Regions from separate parts of the Paenibacillus polygoni genome, predicted to be linked through region 1. Evidence: riboswitches for the same ligand, from Rfam matches in the RefSeq annotation. Region 1 holds a riboswitch; each other region holds the start of a gene.
The links. Region 1 has a riboswitch for cyclic di-AMP ahead of QPK24_RS05470 (hypothetical protein). Riboswitches for the same ligand answer to the same signal wherever they lie in the genome.
Positions count from the first base shown of each region.

Region 2: linked by a shared signal. The riboswitch ahead of QPK24_RS00155 (resuscitation-promoting factor) and the one ahead of QPK24_RS05470 (hypothetical protein) in region 1 are both predicted to bind cyclic di-AMP.
Region 3: linked by a shared signal. The riboswitch ahead of QPK24_RS00505 (C40 family peptidase) and the one ahead of QPK24_RS05470 (hypothetical protein) in region 1 are both predicted to bind cyclic di-AMP.

Region 1 is NZ_CP127162.1:1,141,564-1,147,193, reverse strand. Features, by position in the region: gene QPK24_RS05480 (Crp/Fnr family transcriptional regulator) at 1-521, shown strand, start outside; gene QPK24_RS05475 (HAD family hydrolase) at 665-1,336, opposite strand; gene QPK24_RS05470 (hypothetical protein) at 1,539-1,952, opposite strand; cyclic di-AMP (ydaO/yuaA leader) riboswitch at 2,099-2,301, opposite strand; cyclic di-AMP (ydaO/yuaA leader) riboswitch at 2,362-2,582, opposite strand; gene QPK24_RS05465 (glutathione peroxidase) at 2,948-3,439, shown strand; tRNA gene QPK24_RS05460 (tRNA-Leu) at 3,491-3,573, opposite strand; gene QPK24_RS05455 (urease accessory protein UreF) at 3,904-4,626, shown strand; gene QPK24_RS05450 (hypothetical protein) at 4,849-5,472, shown strand; gene urtE (urea ABC transporter ATP-binding subunit UrtE) at 5,557-5,630, opposite strand, start outside.
Region 2 is NZ_CP127162.1:34,810-40,439, reverse strand. Features, by position in the region: gene rsmA (16S rRNA (adenine(1518)-N(6)/adenine(1519)-N(6))-dimethyltransferase RsmA) at 6-887, opposite strand; gene rnmV (ribonuclease M5) at 901-1,446, opposite strand; gene QPK24_RS00155 (resuscitation-promoting factor) at 1,613-2,815, opposite strand; cyclic di-AMP (ydaO/yuaA leader) riboswitch at 3,087-3,303, opposite strand; gene QPK24_RS00150 (TatD family hydrolase) at 3,493-4,257, opposite strand; gene QPK24_RS00145 (HD domain-containing protein) at 4,318-5,598, opposite strand.
Region 3 is NZ_CP127162.1:106,768-112,397, reverse strand. Features, by position in the region: gene QPK24_RS00515 (M1 family metallopeptidase) at 1-316, shown strand, start outside; gene QPK24_RS00510 (hypothetical protein) at 327-1,157, shown strand; cyclic di-AMP (ydaO/yuaA leader) riboswitch at 1,405-1,544, shown strand; gene QPK24_RS00505 (C40 family peptidase) at 1,548-2,015, shown strand; gene QPK24_RS00500 (GNAT family N-acetyltransferase) at 2,182-2,688, shown strand; gene QPK24_RS00495 (c-type cytochrome) at 2,798-3,163, shown strand; gene QPK24_RS00490 (4a-hydroxytetrahydrobiopterin dehydratase) at 3,220-3,516, opposite strand; gene QPK24_RS00485 (hypothetical protein) at 3,725-4,018, opposite strand; gene motA (flagellar motor stator protein MotA) at 4,166-4,966, shown strand; gene QPK24_RS00475 (flagellar motor protein MotB) at 4,953-5,630, shown strand, end outside.

The DNA of each region.
Region 1 (5,630 bases):
TAAAAGTATACACATTAACTTCCGAAGACAAAAGATTAATCATACGATTCCAAAAAAATCCTGCAATGCTGGGGGATATCGAATTTGCGAATGAGGAAGCAGCAATGAATTCAGTGGAGGCCAGCACAGAATGTATCGCTTTACGTATTTCGTACAAAAATTTGAAAGAAATAATCGGAGATAATCCAAGCTTTCTGCTACGATTACTCAAGTCTATTGCACAGAAGTTTAGGACAAAGACCAATTTCACTACATTCCTTGTTCTTTATCCTGTAGAAGTGAGGTTTGCCAGCTATTTATTATCTATTTCTACGGATAGCATGGGTAATTTATTTCGGGAGGAAATGAAGAATTCAAGCTTAATCGAAATAGCGGATACTATTGGTACAAGTTACAGACATTTAAACCGAGTAATTCAGAAATTGTGTAATCAACAAATTATTGAAAGAATTGATGGTACCGTACATATCAAAAACATTAATAAACTTCGTAAATTAGCAAAAGACAATATTTATGAATAAACGGTAATAAGATGAAAACCTTGTAAATGGAAATTTTCGATAGGTGAAACCCCGAGATAGGATTCGCCTTTTTACACTGTCTACTATTCGGGGTCCATTCTGCCAGGCATATTATTTTTCTGTTCCTTTTTCCCAATTCAGTGTTATAGGAGCAGTCCTATTAATTCATCTAAACCGGATATTGTACAATCCGGCAGATCATCTGCGCCTTTAGAGGGTTGATATCTTCCATACCCTTGTAAAATACGGATGGTTTTCATCCCGAGTAATTTAGCAGGAACAATATCGTTATCAATCCGATCCCCAATCATTATTGCTTCCGAAGGAGCACATCCTGCCTTTTCCAAAGCATATTCATACAGTCTAACGTCCGGTTTAGCTAGTCCTTGCTCTGCAGAACAAGCAATAACATCAACATAAGAACTAAAACCATATTGATGAAGCCGTTCAGCCGTACCTGGACTTTGGTTCGCAATAATGCCAATCCGGTAATGTTCTCCAAGCTGAGCAAGAATTTTTTTAGCTTCTGGGTAGGGAGTCTCCAGTTCTTTACGATATTTCAGCCTAGGCCGAATATAAGCCCGGTCCTCTTCCTTCTCAATCAACTGAGAGATCGCATACTGCATGGGAGAGTCAATAAAATTAGAGTAGCTTTCAATAAACTTCTCCCTCACATCCTGAATCGTAATGGAATAACCTCGATCTGCAGCACGCTCAACAAACTGATTCATAATATGGTCCACCGGTATCCATTCATCGACAAGCGTGTCCCCTACATCAAAAAAAAGCCACTTTACGTCAGACCACATTCCCATCTCTTGTCTCAACCTTTCAAGTTACAATGATCTTCCATATAAAAAAGACCCATGATGATCATGAGTCTCACACTACGTATATCTTATCTGACCATTATAGCAATGCAAGATTTGTTCCGCAATCATAGCAAGGATACCTGCCCTGCTACATCAATAGATGTAAAACAAATTCTTTATTTATCATTTCAGGACGAAAAACATTCTAATTAACAGCAGCTCGTTCTTCGTTCAACAAGAATCCGACTTCACCCTTGATAGTGAAAACGATATGATTCGCTCCCATCCCCCGGTATACACCGCGCGGATGATTCTGTTGAGTAATAATCGTTATTGGTTTTTGTGTCCATGGTCTGCATATTTGCAGAAAGCGACAGGTTAAATTCATGCTGTTCTCAAACAAAAATATCCGTCCTACGGTTGCATCGGGCAGTGCCCATTTATGAGCAAACGCAGTATCCATACGGATAATATGCTGCACTCCAAGCTTTCTAACCTTTTTTTCTTCCTGTTCGCTATTCGTGAGAACCGCAAAGGACAATTTTTTGTACATAAGTAATCTTATAAAATTTCGAGCTGCTTCATTAGGTGCAGTAACCAGAATGATTTCATTATTCATTGTGTAAGCCTCCCTATGATTGAAAAGACAACAAAAAAAAGAACACCATTTACATCATGAAGGCATGCCGGCGCTCTCCCACCCAAATAGGAAAATAAGGAATCACGAAAATTCCCAATTCTCCTCTTAGGTGCTCACGGTTCTGCTGCCTCTCCCTATATACGCTTACGAGGTTAGCTGCCGGATTCGGACAAGAGAGAGTTGCCCTATTCCCGGCCTGACGACCCGGAAATTCACCCCTTGGAATAAACAATCTTCCGAATGTTCATTCCCGTTTGGTTCCCCCGTTTTTATCAAAGACCCACCTAAAAATTAATAGATGAATCTAAAAATTCAGCGTAGAAAACAATAAAAAACCACAGAGGGTTAGCGCCCCTGCGGTCGATAAACGATCACAAGATTCATCATTCCTCTCTCAAGTTATTAGCTTACGAGGTTAGCTGTCGGATTCGGACGATGAGAGTCGCCCTTCCTTACACACCCGAATGAAACTGTCATTCGACGAATAAAGATTCACCCCAACAAAGTTCCTAGAACCAGCTCTTACACCGATCCAAGCAGCCCTGCTATCATTGGTTCCCCCGTTTTTCGTTTGAATACATCAAGACGAAAATTCAGCAAGCATAGTAATGAGAATTTCTATTGTTTTATAAAATGTAACTCGTCTTTCTTTGTGCTCAAGATTTACGATATGAATCATACACCCGAAGCAGAACGGTGTAAAGGTATTCTAGAGCTCAATTCCGTCAATATTACGTCATATTCATCTAAATTCTATTAAAAAACAAAACAATAAGGCTTCCATTTCCTCTAATCTCTATGTAGCTAAGGATTACATGCATTTTGTTTAAATCTTAAAAAGACAAGGTATATGGTTGACTCACATTGGTTAACTCCCTTTATTAATTGTTTAAAATTTAATTGTAGAAAATATTGTAAACGGCTTGTCTATTCTCTTATAATAAGAAGAAAAAGATGAGGCGGTGGGTTAATCAATGTCCATTTATGATTACCATGTTAATACCATAAAAGGTCAAGAACTTCATATGTCAGCTTATAAAGGTAAAGTGATGCTTATCGTGAATACCGCCAGCAAATGCGGATTATCACCGCAGTTCAAAGGGCTGCAAGAACTTTATGATAAATTCAATCAACAGTCTTTCGAAATACTCGGTTTTCCAAGTAATCAATTCGCAAATCAAGAACCAGGGACAAGTGATGATATCGCTGAATTTTGCCAGATGAATTACGGTGTCAGTTTCCCTATGTTTGAGAAAGTAAATGTAAACGGAGAAGATGCTCATCCCCTTTTCAAATATTTAACGACTAAGGCACCTGGCATTCTAGGATCGAAAGCGATCAAATGGAACTTCACTAAATTTCTTATAGATCAAGAAGGCCACATTGTAAAAAGATACAGTCCACAGACAACCCCGGACAAAATTGAAGCGGATATCGCAAAGCTCTTATCACACCAAGGGATATAAGAACAAAAAAAGAGACCTTGAAGTTATAACTTCAAGGTCTCTTCTGTCTGATGCGGTCGAGAGGACTCGAACCTCCACGGGTATACACCCACTACCCCCTCAAGATAGCGTGTCTGCCATTCCACCACGACCGCGCATCTTGTTCAGCAACATTTTCGTGCCAACAAAATATATTATACACATAAACCTATATCATGTAAAGACAAAAACATAAAAATTTTTTTTACATCACAAAAACATAAAACAAGGAACTAAACATTCCCTTTACGTCAAATTTACGTTAATTTACATAACATATAATAATAAAAGAAGAGATTTATATTGACTTTTATGGTTTTTATATGTCAAAATAGGTATCAAATACAGCGGAAAACTTAAAAACATAACACACATATAACACACTTATCGATCTCTTCTTTTTATCAAATTCCATCATCACCACAATCCACAGGGAGGCGAACGGAATGAACCGAGGAAATAAGCTGCTCGATTACGTAAAATTGCTTGATTCCTCACTTCAGGTAGGAGGATTTTCACACTCCTTTGGACTTAAATCAAAGATCGAGACAGGAATGATCCATACTTCGCAGGATTTCGAGACATTCATGCGCCATGAACTTTACCCTAATCTCATCCGAATCGAAGGTATGGCCATCAAAGGAACATACACCGCTGCTGCCAATCAAGACTACCAAAGAATTGCTCTTATCGATAAGACCCTACATGGTCAGCACTCCCCTGCTGCAGAACAACCGAATTCATCAAGAACAACGGGAAAACGACTTATCAAGTTATCCAAAGCATTACATCCATGGATGGACTTTTCTCCACTCGAAAAAGCCGCCGAACAATACGGGGCTGTCATCTCTTTACCTATCGTACATGCTTGGATTAATTACGAAATCGGCGTCCCCCTCATAAATGCCGTATCCAGCTATCTTCACGCTGCCAAGAATGTGTGCTTCCTTCACGCAAGACAACTCCTTTTTATTAAACCAAATGAACTTGAACAATTACACAAAACATTAGGAGAACATTTAGATCAAGAATGGAACAAATTAGATTTGTCTGACTCCTCTGTATTTCTCCCTTCTCGTTTCACCGTACAACCATTTCTTCCTAACTTCCCTTTTCCCGAAGAAGGAACTAAGGCATTCAGAGCCCCATCAAGACTCTCCTCGTATTAAGTAGCCCCCCTTCCCTAAAACACGCCGATTATCCATCCCGGCGTGTTTTTCATCATTAATCGACGACATTGTCGGAAAAGAAAGACGTATGTAAGTTATTTATCATTGTTAGATGACGTAAAAACGTATATAATATAGCTATACTTTTATAGAAATACAAAGAAGAAACTCCTTCTTTATTGTTTTTTCAAGAACGAAATATTTAATAGGGAGAGACGGCCATTGTCTGAAGCAAACCCGCTTACACTCGAAGATTCCTACAATCAATTTCGTTCTGCGACCGTAATAATTAATGAAGAAGGACTCATTTCTTCATACAATCAAACATGGCTCACCAAAATTTCTGAGCTGCTTCCCCATCCTGCAGAGAGCTATTTAAAGATGAATTATTACAGGATCCTTAATGAAATTCCAGGAACCTGCATACACAACATACAACTCATTATTCTTCATCTGAAGAACGTATTGGAACGACATACACCTAGTTATGCCTGCGAAATAAGCACGCTTACAGATCAAGGCTACACATGGTTTCAGTTAGAAGCTTCCCCCTACAAAACTTCTCTTCAGCCCGATTTTGTCGGTCTCGCCATTTCATATTATGACATCACCCCCTTTAAAACACTGGAAACCCACCTTAACCACGCTTCTTCCCAGATCAAAACCCTTCGGGGCATGCTTCCCATATGCGCTGTATGTAAACGAATTCGAGACGAAGAGGATGAATGGAATCCTGTTGAGAGCTTTGTAGAAAGAAATACACACGCCGAGTTCACACATGATATTTGTCCTGATTGCATAAGAAGAGTGTACCCTCAGTATTCTCATTTTCTAGACGAAGCCTAAAGAAGCAGCTCCCCTTTGTTCATCCGAACATAGGAGAGCTGCTTAAAGAAACACGGAGCCAGCACTTACTTAGGCAACCCTCCGTTAAACCGTCAGATAATGTTCGAAGCTCGCAAGTCCAAGTTCTTCCGGTTCCCCCTGCATGGCAATAGCGCCTT
Region 2 (5,630 bases), 1.1 Mb from region 1:
ATAATTTATTCCGTACCTATACCTGCTTCTAGTAAAACAGCACTCAAACGAGCATACTCCTCAATACTGAGCGTTTCCCCGCGTCTTGTCGGTTCAATACCTGCCTTAATCAGAAGCGGTTCTAATTCATCTTTATTTTCTTTTGTAAAGAAACGGCTTTTCAAGTTGTTTGCTATCGTCTTCCGCCGCTGTGCAAATGAAGCATGGACCACTTCAAAGAAGTGTTTTTCGCTTGTTACCTCAACAGGAGGCTTCTCCCTTACCTTCAATCGAATAACAGCAGACTCTACATTAGGCTGAGGTATAAAGACCGTATGCGGTACGATGCACACTAGCTCAGGTTCACTGTAATATTGCACAGCAATACTCAGGGTACCGTAATCTTTTGTTCCTGGAGATGCAGCCATTCTCTCTGCTACCTCTTTTTGAATCATAACCACAATATTATCGATCGGCAGCTTCTCTTCGAGCAGCTTCATCAGAATAGGGGTTGTCACGTAATACGGAAGGTTAGCCACGACACTGACTTGATCGATGTCACTAAAATTTTCTTTAAATAATGCAGGTAAATCTGTTTTAAGAACATCTCCGTGATGTAAATATATATTAGGATAAGGTTCGAGTACTTCTCGCAAAATCGGAATCAGGCGCTGATCAATTTCCACTGCGGTTACTTTCTTAGCTGCCTGCGCCAGTTTTTCAGTCAGTGCCCCGATACCTGGTCCTATCTCCAGCGCACCTTTGTTTTCATCCAAATTTGCAGCATCTACAATTTTGTGGAGGATGTTCTGATCAATAAGAAAGTTTTGTCCCAAGCTTTTCTTAAAAGAAAATCCGTGTCTTGCAATAATCTCTTTTGTCCGCCTAGGTGTTGCAATTTCATCCATACTCTTCACATTCTCACAATCCTTTTTGTTCAATTTGCTCAAGTGCATTTACAAACTCTTCACGACTAATCTGAAACATCGTTAGTCTTTTATATAGCTGTTTTCCGTTACAATAACCGATTCCCAAAATGTTACCAAGCTCCATACGCCGAGCAGAAGCATCTGGATGTACAATAAGACCTGCTTCGATCAAGTCCTGCCAGTCAATAAGCGGCTTAGCTGCCTCATACGCTGTATGAGCTCTAGATAATGCCTCACGAATCGCTTCCGGTGAAGCATTCTCAACACCAATATCGCCTTTACGAGTTGCATCTTTTTCTTTTATGAAAGCATGACTTACCCCGGGAATTTTATTCGCTATTATTTTACGAATGCGTTCTCCAGCATGATCAGGATCTGTAAGTACAATTACACCCCTTCTCTGCTGGGCAAGTTCGATTTTTCTCAAAATTTGAGCATTAATAGCAGAGCCTCCCGTTTCAATGGTATCTGCATCTACAGCCCGTTTAATTGCTACAGTATCATCTCTGCCTTCAACGACAATAATTTCTTTAATCATGACCGCTTGTCTTCCTTTCTAAACAAAAAGAGAAGAGGAAAATTTCCTCTTCTGCATGTAAGAGGCAAACGATAGACCTGTGGTCTAAACTTCCGTTCACCTTATATAGCATCACCGAATCATGTTGTTAATACTATAGCATTAGTGATGCATTGTAAATTATATTTTAGTTCAGTTCCGGCTTCACAGGACCGATGACATACACGGTTTTTCCCTTTTTACGGCCAAAAGTTAAGGCTTGATCCAGACTGTCATAATAGACATCTATTTTATTTCCTTTAATAGCACCGCCGGTATCTTCAGCACGGCGGAAGCCGACGCCTTCAATATACACCCACCATCCAAGTGGTATCACATTCGGATCAACCGCAATTGTGCGACCTTCTTGTACACGAGTACCGGATGCTGTCTTTGTTCCTATGCCTTCTTCTTCTGAAGAATACGCAGTCATAGAAACATTATTAAGTACTTTTTTCGCTTTGAAAGAAACGCCGTCTTTCGTTATTGTATCACTGCTTGAAGAAGAGGAAGATACCTTCTTCACTTTATCTGATAAAGACTTGCTACTTACATTTGTTGTACTAGCTGCTGCCACAAGTGTCTCAGGCTTAGGTTCAGGTTTCGGCTCTGGCTTTTTCTTGGACCCGACTGCAATGACTTTATCAACACGATTCTTCGATACGGCCTTGTCTGTCATTTTCTTGGATACAAGCTCCCCATCTTGGAACACTTTCTCGATGGTTTGAACCATCACACCTTCTTGCCCATTTTGTATTACGCGGTTATCCCCTTTGTACAAGCTAGGGTCAGCAGTTTTGATTACTTTATAAGGAATCGCAACTTCTTGTTTTGCCGTTTGTTTCGTTACCCGGACAATTTTAATATTAAGATCTGCTTTCACCGCAGTGTCCACAGAAGGATATACTTTATCATCTTCTGATACCTTCACGCCCTCATTTTGAAGCGCTTCCTGGACTGTATCCTTTGTCGTATAAATTTGTTCCGTTTTTCCATCTGCTGTTACGTTTACGGCAACAGCTCGTTTAATAGTAACTCGATCTCCATCTTGGATTGCTCCATTCAGCGGCATCGAAATCTCATCATGGGGGCTTACTGTTATTGCATGCTCATCCAGCACTTCATTAAGCATACCCTCACGAGTTTCCAGCGTTTGGACCTTTCCATCCACGACTAGTGAAATTTCCTTACCTCCCTGACTGTAAACAATAAGAGAGACCATAACTAACAGTGCGATTGAGAAGATTGCGACTAATATCATTTGACGCAGATTCTCATGCTTCCATCGCAACGCGTAAGACTTGCTGGATGATGGTGACTCATGGGTCTCCTCTGGTTGGAAATTTCCCACTTACTCCGTCCTCCTTCGTAGTCCCGCCGTCAAGAGTAATGCATGATTGTATTTTGACGCGACTATAACATTTGTATACAGAATCAGATTGCTTCTGTTTCTGCACCATGTGCCACTCTTCGCGGCATGATGTTTCCTCCTGTTAACCAACAGTATGACGAGGTTGTAACTTTTATTCTCCTAAAACAAAAAGCCAGTAGAGAGTTTATGAGGAGCTCTCTCATGGCTTCCGGATAGGATCATAAAAATAACCGGAAACATCATACGCGAGTTTACCTCTTTATACGCTTACGGAGTTAGCTGTCGGATTGGGACGCAAGAGTCGCCCTGGATCAGGTCATTAGCTCATGGCTAGTGCCTTTTCCTTCACCCCAAGACTCAAATTGAAATCAAATAGGATGGTCTAAATTAGAAAGCTAAACGCTTGTAAGACCACCTTATTGGTTCCCCCGTTCTTCTATTTTCGAAGAATTCAGCGAGAATAACACACGCAGTGAATATTTCAACATTTCACTGAAACGATGATATCCTGTTTGTATGCATGTTGTAAAGCGGTATTCAAGTACGTTTTTCTAAATAAATGGTTAAAACTTTGTAATAAACAGGTAAAAATCCTTCCAAAAAGGTGAATCGCTCTTATTTACTCACTATTTCATCTGTTTTTCTCCAAATATGAATTATATTCCAAATAGTTCCAGTGCATTTCGGGTCGTAATCTCCCCGATTTCCTCAACAGATACCCCTTTTAGAGCTGCTGCTGCTTCTGCCACAAGTGCAACATGTCCTGTTTCATTTCGCTTTCCGCGATAGGGATGCGGAGTCAGGTAGGGAGAGTCTGTCTCAATCAATAATCGATCCATCGGAACTTTGGCAAGTACCTCTTTTGGCTGTTTGGCATTCTTGAACGTGATAGGTCCCCCAAATGAAAGATGGAAACCCATATCAAGACACATTTGTGCCGTTTCCCAGCTTCCTGAAAAAGAATGCATAATACCGCCGACCTCATGGGCTTTTTCTTCTCGCAAAATTTTTACGATATCCTCATGAGCATCTCGATTATGAATAATAATCGGCATCTTAATTTCTCTAGCAAGTCCAATTTGACGACGTAAAACTGTATGTTGAACTTCTTTTGGAGATGTGTCCCAGTGATAGTCTAGTCCAATCTCCCCGATTGCTACCACTTTCTCATGCTCACACAAAGAAGCGATCCACTCTAGGTCTCCATCCTTCATTGTAATGGCATCAACCGGATGCCAGCCAACAGCTCCATAGATGAAATCGTACTTTTCGACAAGTTCCATGGTTGTTGGTATCGTTTCGCGGTTAAAACCGATATTCACCATCCGAGTTACTCCTGCATCGAGAGCACGCTGGATCACTTCTTCTCGATCATTGTCAAACTCCGCTGCATCTAAATGTGTATGTGTGTCAAATAACATCGTTTTGTGCTCCTCTCTTGCTCATAATAAAAAGTATCTATTCTAAAAATACATTCATGTTTAGGAAAATATTTTTGCGATCTGAGGTGGAAGTTGATCAAGAACTTTCCTCACTTTTTCTTCTGGAAAATATAAATGATACTTGCCGCGCTGAATGCCGCTGATGGAACGAACAATTTCCGATACTTCTGAGATATCGCGCAGCCGTTCCTGTTTGTCTATGATAATAATTTGCTTTTGGCTATCCTCATCATCCGGACGAAACACATCATACGGCAGATCAGATGGAAAATCAATTTCCAGGTCATATCCTGGATTAAGGCCCGCGTCTTTAAAAGCCTGTGTGATTTCCGTAATTTCGTCAGCTGACATAAGATCCACTTCTACATATTTATACAGTTTCCGATCTAAAAATCGCGTACATAAATCTCGTAGTAATTCATCCTTCTCTTCAGTCCACTGGTTAAATGCAGTTTGTATAATAGACTCATCAATACGAAGATATTCTTGTACCGTAATATTCCCTTTAATGAGGGAAAGGAGTGAGGGTAACATAAAACCGAATGAATATTCGCTTTGAACCAGTTCTTTTGCTCTTCTAAAAATTTGACGAAGAATAATTTCTGAACTGCGGGTTACAGGATGAAAATAAACTTGCCAATACATTTGATAACGCGCCATAAGATAATCTTCTACCGCATGCATTCCTGAATCCTTTACGACAACCCTGCCATGGTATGGGCGCAGCATTCTTAAGATTCGATCAAGGTCAATCGTGCCGTAGTTTACCCCCGTGTAATAAGCATCTCGTAATAAATAATCCATACGATCTGCATCAAGTGGACTCGAGACAAGGTTTACTACAATGGGTTTATCGTAGGTCTTTTCAATGACAGAAGCTATCTTCTCTGGAAAATCAGGTGCAACCGTTCTTAGAATCGCCCCAATCTCCGTATCTCCCATAATAATTTTACATGTCCACTCTTCATGGTTCATATCAAATGCTTCTTCTATTGAATGTGAAAAAGGTCCATGACCCACATCATGCAGCAGAGCCGCACAAAGTGCGACAAGTTTCTCTTCTGTCGGCCAATCTGTATAACCACTTCGCTCAAATTGAGAAATGATTTTTCTCGTAATTTCATAAACACCTAGCGAGTGGGAGAAACGGCTATGTTCAGCTCCATGAAAAGTCAGATAGGAAGTCCCCAGCTGTCTAATTCGACGAAGTCGTTGAAATTCAGGGGTGTTGATTAGCTGCCAGATAATCGGATCTTTAACATGCACATAATTATGAACTGGATCTTTAAAAACCTTTTCTTCAGTTAGTTTTAGTTGCATATGTCTCAATCCTCCTCAAGATAATGAATTAA
Region 3 (5,630 bases), 1.0 Mb from region 1:
GGAACCAAACTACATCTCAACTGTAAAATTGAGTAAGAGAGCTGGAGACTACACCGGAATCCCAGTAGTGTTTGCCTTTAAAGACGGTCATATGATTCGCAAAGAGTGGGACGGCAAAGATGCGAATGTTATCTACAATCTAACGTATAAAGAACCTATAGAATGGGTCATGGTAGACCCTTCCTACTCGATCGCCATTGAAAACAAACATATTAATAATTATATGAGAGCTGAAGTAGAAGAAGAAATACAGACTCGGTTTAACATCAGTATTACGAAACTGATTGAAACCCTGCTTGGAAGTCTGTCATGGTGAGGTGGAGTCGATGAAAGTATATATATCAGAAGGATTCAAATCTATGAGAGAGCATTATTTTGTTGTATTGTTTCTTTTTATATACCAGCTGGTCTGGGGAATGTTTCTTTATAAGATTGTTTCTTCTGCTGTGGTGCCGCTGTTGATGCGCTATCCCGATCCTCCGCCTCACGAGCTTAGTAAGGTGCTGTTTTGGATGGAGGGTCAGCTTAGTTTATCGGTAAGCCCGTTAGTTCATCAGTACGCCTGGCTGCTAATCCTTATGTTCCTCATTCGAATGCTGATGACCCCGCTTATTCGAGCAGGTTTACTTCACAGTCTGCATGAACAAGGGAATTCAGCAAAAGGTCTGGCTTTCTTTCAAGGCATTAAGAAACATTGGAGAAAAACATCTCTTCTCTATTTTATAGAGATCATCCTATTACTCATCCCTGCTTACTGGATTGTTCCAGTTATTCTTCCGAATCTTATTACAGCTATTTATAATCTGCCTGTACTTACTAAAATCATTCCTTACCTTCTCTTGTGGATGATCTACGGCTATATAGTAAAGCAGCTGCTGCTTTACTGCCAGATTGGCCTCATTGGAAAACGCAGCGGCTCTGTATCGATATGGATCTGTATCCGTTATGCCGTTCCTGTCACTTTGGTCTCCCTTTTGCTCGGCTTCATTACGCTAGCCATATTTGGTTCATTCACAGCTGTCTCCTTAATTTGGACGGGACTTCTAGCTCTGATTCTACAGCAATCCTATCATCTCATTCGGTCCATTATGAATGTGTGGAAAATCAGTTCTCATTTTAGTCTGTGGAATTCAAAAACCAGCTCTAATCACTCCTAAAGTTAGCACGAACTACTTCTTACCAAAAGATAAGCCTGGCTCATTATCGTATGAGTCAGGCTTATTTTGTATTTTTTCCCTGAAAACGATTGCCAAATTTACACATATTCTGTTACAATAAGCCCAGAACATGTTGTGACAACTTTGTAATCTATTGTAACTAAATTGACCAAGCTTTTATTACATAATCATTTCATTGTTTTTATGAATCGGAAATACATAGTACATACGTCTTCACAGGTACATATCATCAGATACGCCAAATTCCTGGTACCTGGGAAGCGGGGGAACCATATTACGGGTGAATTGATCTCGCAACAGAGTGGTCATAGGGGAACCTTCTACCGAATCCTTAAGCTAACCTCGCAGGCATTGGAAGGAGTTTATTTTTTGAAAAAGACATTAACTGCTGCAGCGCTAAGCCTAGCAATCGCATTATCCATTGGAACAGGGAGTGCATTTGCTGACTCCAAAATGGACAAGGTTATTGAAAGCGTTCAGGGAACAGACTATAAATACGGCGGAACTACTCTTAGTGGTTTTGATTGTTCTGGTTTCACGATGTACGTATTCGAGAAGCTGGGAATTGAACTACCAAGACAATCGGGTTCACAGTTCAATATGGGTACAGAAGTGTCTCGTTCTGATATTAGAACGGGTGATCTTGTATTCTTTAATACCAGCGGTAAAGGGGTATCCCATGTAGGTATTTTTGTTGGGGATGGTAAGTTTGCACATGCTTCTTCCTCTAAAGGCGTGACGATCAGTAAGCTTGACGAAAGCTACTATGCAAAGCGTTATGTAGGTGCAAAGCGAATTATGAGTACTGAACAGTTCGAAACAGCTACTCTAGACTAATATTTCTAATCATTACCCTAATAACTCGGCCTTGACTACTTTTTTTACAAAAAGTAATCAGGTTCGAGTTTTTTTATTTATCCTCTATTCCATATTGCTTGCCTCGCCTCTCTCTTAACCTGTAGAGTGGTAGGAAAGATAAATTTTAGATTAAAGGAGCGATCCTATGACACAAACATCCCCTGTTTTCCGAGTCATGCCCATGACCGAAGAGCAAGCTGCGGAGATTAGTACCTGGGAGTACGAGCCTCCCTATAATATATACGGCTGGCTGCCTTGGGATCAGATGAAAGCTTTAGAGATTGAGTTTGGAGATCCCGTGCTAAGAGCACAGCAATATGTATCTGTAGTACGAGAACAAGAGTTGCCTGCACTATGTGGTTTTGCTCAGCTGTTTCCTATAGAAGGAGTCACTCGGCTTGGCTTTGGTATGCGTCCCTCTTTGTGTGGCAATGGGTACGGTCAGGCCTTTGTGTCTTCTGTTGTACATGAAGCTCAAAAAAGGAATCCAAGCCATGTCATTGACTTGGAAGTGCTCACCTGGAATACGAGAGCCATTCGGGCGTACGAAAAAGCTGGGTTTGTTATTGATGACACATATGAGCGGCTGACTCCTGAAGGTACTCAATTATTTCACTGCATGATTTACAAAAAACATGTCATATCTAGCTGAGTTTACTTATTCTCGCTTTTGTTTAAATATTTACCATAAAATACTATGAACCTGAAGCCGGTTACATTATAATGAAATAAGGAATGTACATAGTAGGAGGACACTACAAATGAAGAAATGGATCATGAGCGGTTTGTTTTTCTTCGCTTGCGCTTTTGCCCTCGTGTTAATGTTTACGGTACCAGGAAGAGAACAAGAGATGGCAGAAGAAGCCGGACCCACTATGCCCGAGGTAACTCTGGATGCTGCAAGTGCTGAGGAAAAAGCTAAAGGAAGCTGTATCTCTTGTCATGGAAATCAGCTTGAAGGAGGCGTTGGTCCTTCCTTGCAAAAGGTTGGCGCTGAATTAAATGCTGAGCAGCTTTATAAGACGATTAGTAAGGGTAAAGGCGGAGGCAAAATGCCTGCTTTTGAAGGACAACTTTCCGACGAAGAAATTGCGAACCTTGCTCTTTGGCTATCCGAGAAAAAGTGAATCAACAAAACACGCCTTATCCTCTCCCTTCTAGGAGACGATAAGGCGTGTTTTCATTACACTTGCATCATTCTGTTGTATGCCTCGTTATATTGCTGAGCCTCTTTAATATCAATAGCAGTGATGCCACCAACGTCCCAGGAAGTAAGTCTTAATGTGACTACTTTATGGTCAATCGTAATGAAAGGGTGATGATTAAACGCTTCGGAGATTAAACCTACTTCATCCACAAAAGCTATGCCTTTCATAAAGTTGGTGAATGTAAATTTGCGAACAATCCACCGACCTTCCTCGTACTCCCAACCTTCGAGTTTATCGAGATGAGCTTCTACTTCCTCTTGCGTAAAGACCATCGTTCAATCTAACCTCCCCTAATCAAAAAACGTATCCAAATCAGCATGCCCGGTGCCTTTGTAGATACTCTAGCTTGTGACTTAAATAGTATGCCCTGCTGCACAAGCCTATCACTGGAAAATAGGAAGCCGTTCGCTTCCCGAACGGCTTTATTCGTGTTCCATCTTATCACGGAAGGAACGTTAAATCCAGTTGTAACCTATTCCTTTAGATGAGGGATACAAAGTCGAGTTCATCATCCCCGATAAGAATATTTAAGCGATGGAGTTCCTGATCATGAATAACAACCCCGCTGCCAACGCTAATCATTTTCTCAGATCCCAACGCGTAGAACAGATCCTCTGCAAGTGCTTCATCTACTTCCAAACGATCTTTTTCTCCGAGTCTCGCCCAGTCTTCTTCCTCCATCTCGAAAAAGATATACCGATCCGGTATTTTTCCAAGAGCCTGTATTAAATCTTGCAAAATATCATTATACTCGCGTCCATGTTTTACACCCATTTGAATGTTCACTCCATTTCCATATCGTAGTTCTATTATACCGAAAATAAACCTTCATAAAAACGAATCACATGTCGATAAATAAAATAAATGAGCCGGATGTCTCAATGAAAGGATTCAGATTAAATCTCACGGACGAGGTGTATCATGGAAATTTCAACTATTATCGGATTAATCTTAGGAATCGTTGCACTTGTATTTGGTATGATCCTGAAGGGAGCGCCAATTATCAACTTGGTAAATAACCCTGCGGCTTACCTTATCATTTTTGGCGGTACCATTGCCACGATATTCATGGCATTTCCCATGTCTGAAGTCAAAAAAATACCGAAGCTGTTCAAGATTGTCTTCACAAAACCAAAACTTATCGAGAAAATTACGCTCATTAGTATGTTTGCCGAATGGGCTTCCATTACTAGACGTGAAGGTCTGCTTGCCTTGGAATCGAAAGTAGAAGAAATCGATGATGATTTCCTTCGCGGCGGTATGCGAATGATTATTGATGGTAATGATCAGGAATTTGTACGCGACGTACTTATGGAAGATATTCATGCAACCGAAGATCGCCATAAAGTAGGTGCTCTTATTTTCTCACAAGCAGGTATGTATGCTCCAACTCTCGGTGTGCTCGGAGCAGTAGTTGGTTTAATAGCAGCTCTGGCTGATCTGAGCGATATGGAAAAGTTGTCTCATGCCATCGCAGCCGCTTTTATCGCTACCTTGCTCGGTATTTTCTCAGGTTATGTGCTGTGGCATCCCATTGCTAACAAACTGAAGCGTATGTCTAAACAGGAAGCAGAGGTCAAACTGATGATGGTGGAAGGTCTCCTTTCCATTCAATCCGGTGTTTCTACCATTGCCATTAATCAAAAATTATCTGTATTTCTGACCCCGCGTGAACGCGCTGAACTTGCTAATAAGGAGGGAGGAACAGGTGAAAAAGAGTAATAAGCGTCACGAAGAACACGAAGAACATGCAGACGAAAGCTGGCTCTTGCCTTATTCAGATCTCATGACACTCTTACTCGCCTTATTCATCACCTTGTTCTCCATGAGTTCCGTAGATGCTAAGAAGTTTGAAGAGATGTCCCAGGCACTTAGCAGTGCTCTTAATGGAGGTACAGGAGTTCTAGAACATTCCTCCTCTTACGATGCTGGCCCTGGTGCGGATCTTGGTAAAAACAAGAGTCCTTCCAGTAATCCAAATACGGCGACAGATGCTGCACTTGCGAAAAAGGAGCAAGAAGACTTAGAAAAATTAAAGAAACAGCTCGACGATTATATTGATAAAAACGGCTTAACTAATCAGCTTGATACGAAGCTCAATCAATCCCAGCTTATGATTACTATCGCGGATAATGCTCTATTTGCATCAGGAGCGGCGGATGTGAAACCAGAGGCAAAAGTGCTTGCCAAAAATATCTCCCGAATGCTTGAACAATTCCCCTCTTATGATGTCATTGTTACCGGACATACAGATAATATGCCTATTAGCAATTACAAGTACACAGATAACTGGGATTTGAGCAGTGACCGTGCGCTGAATTTTTTGAAAATCGTACTTCAGAATTCTAAATTAGACCCTTCTAAATTCACCCCAAGTGGATATGGC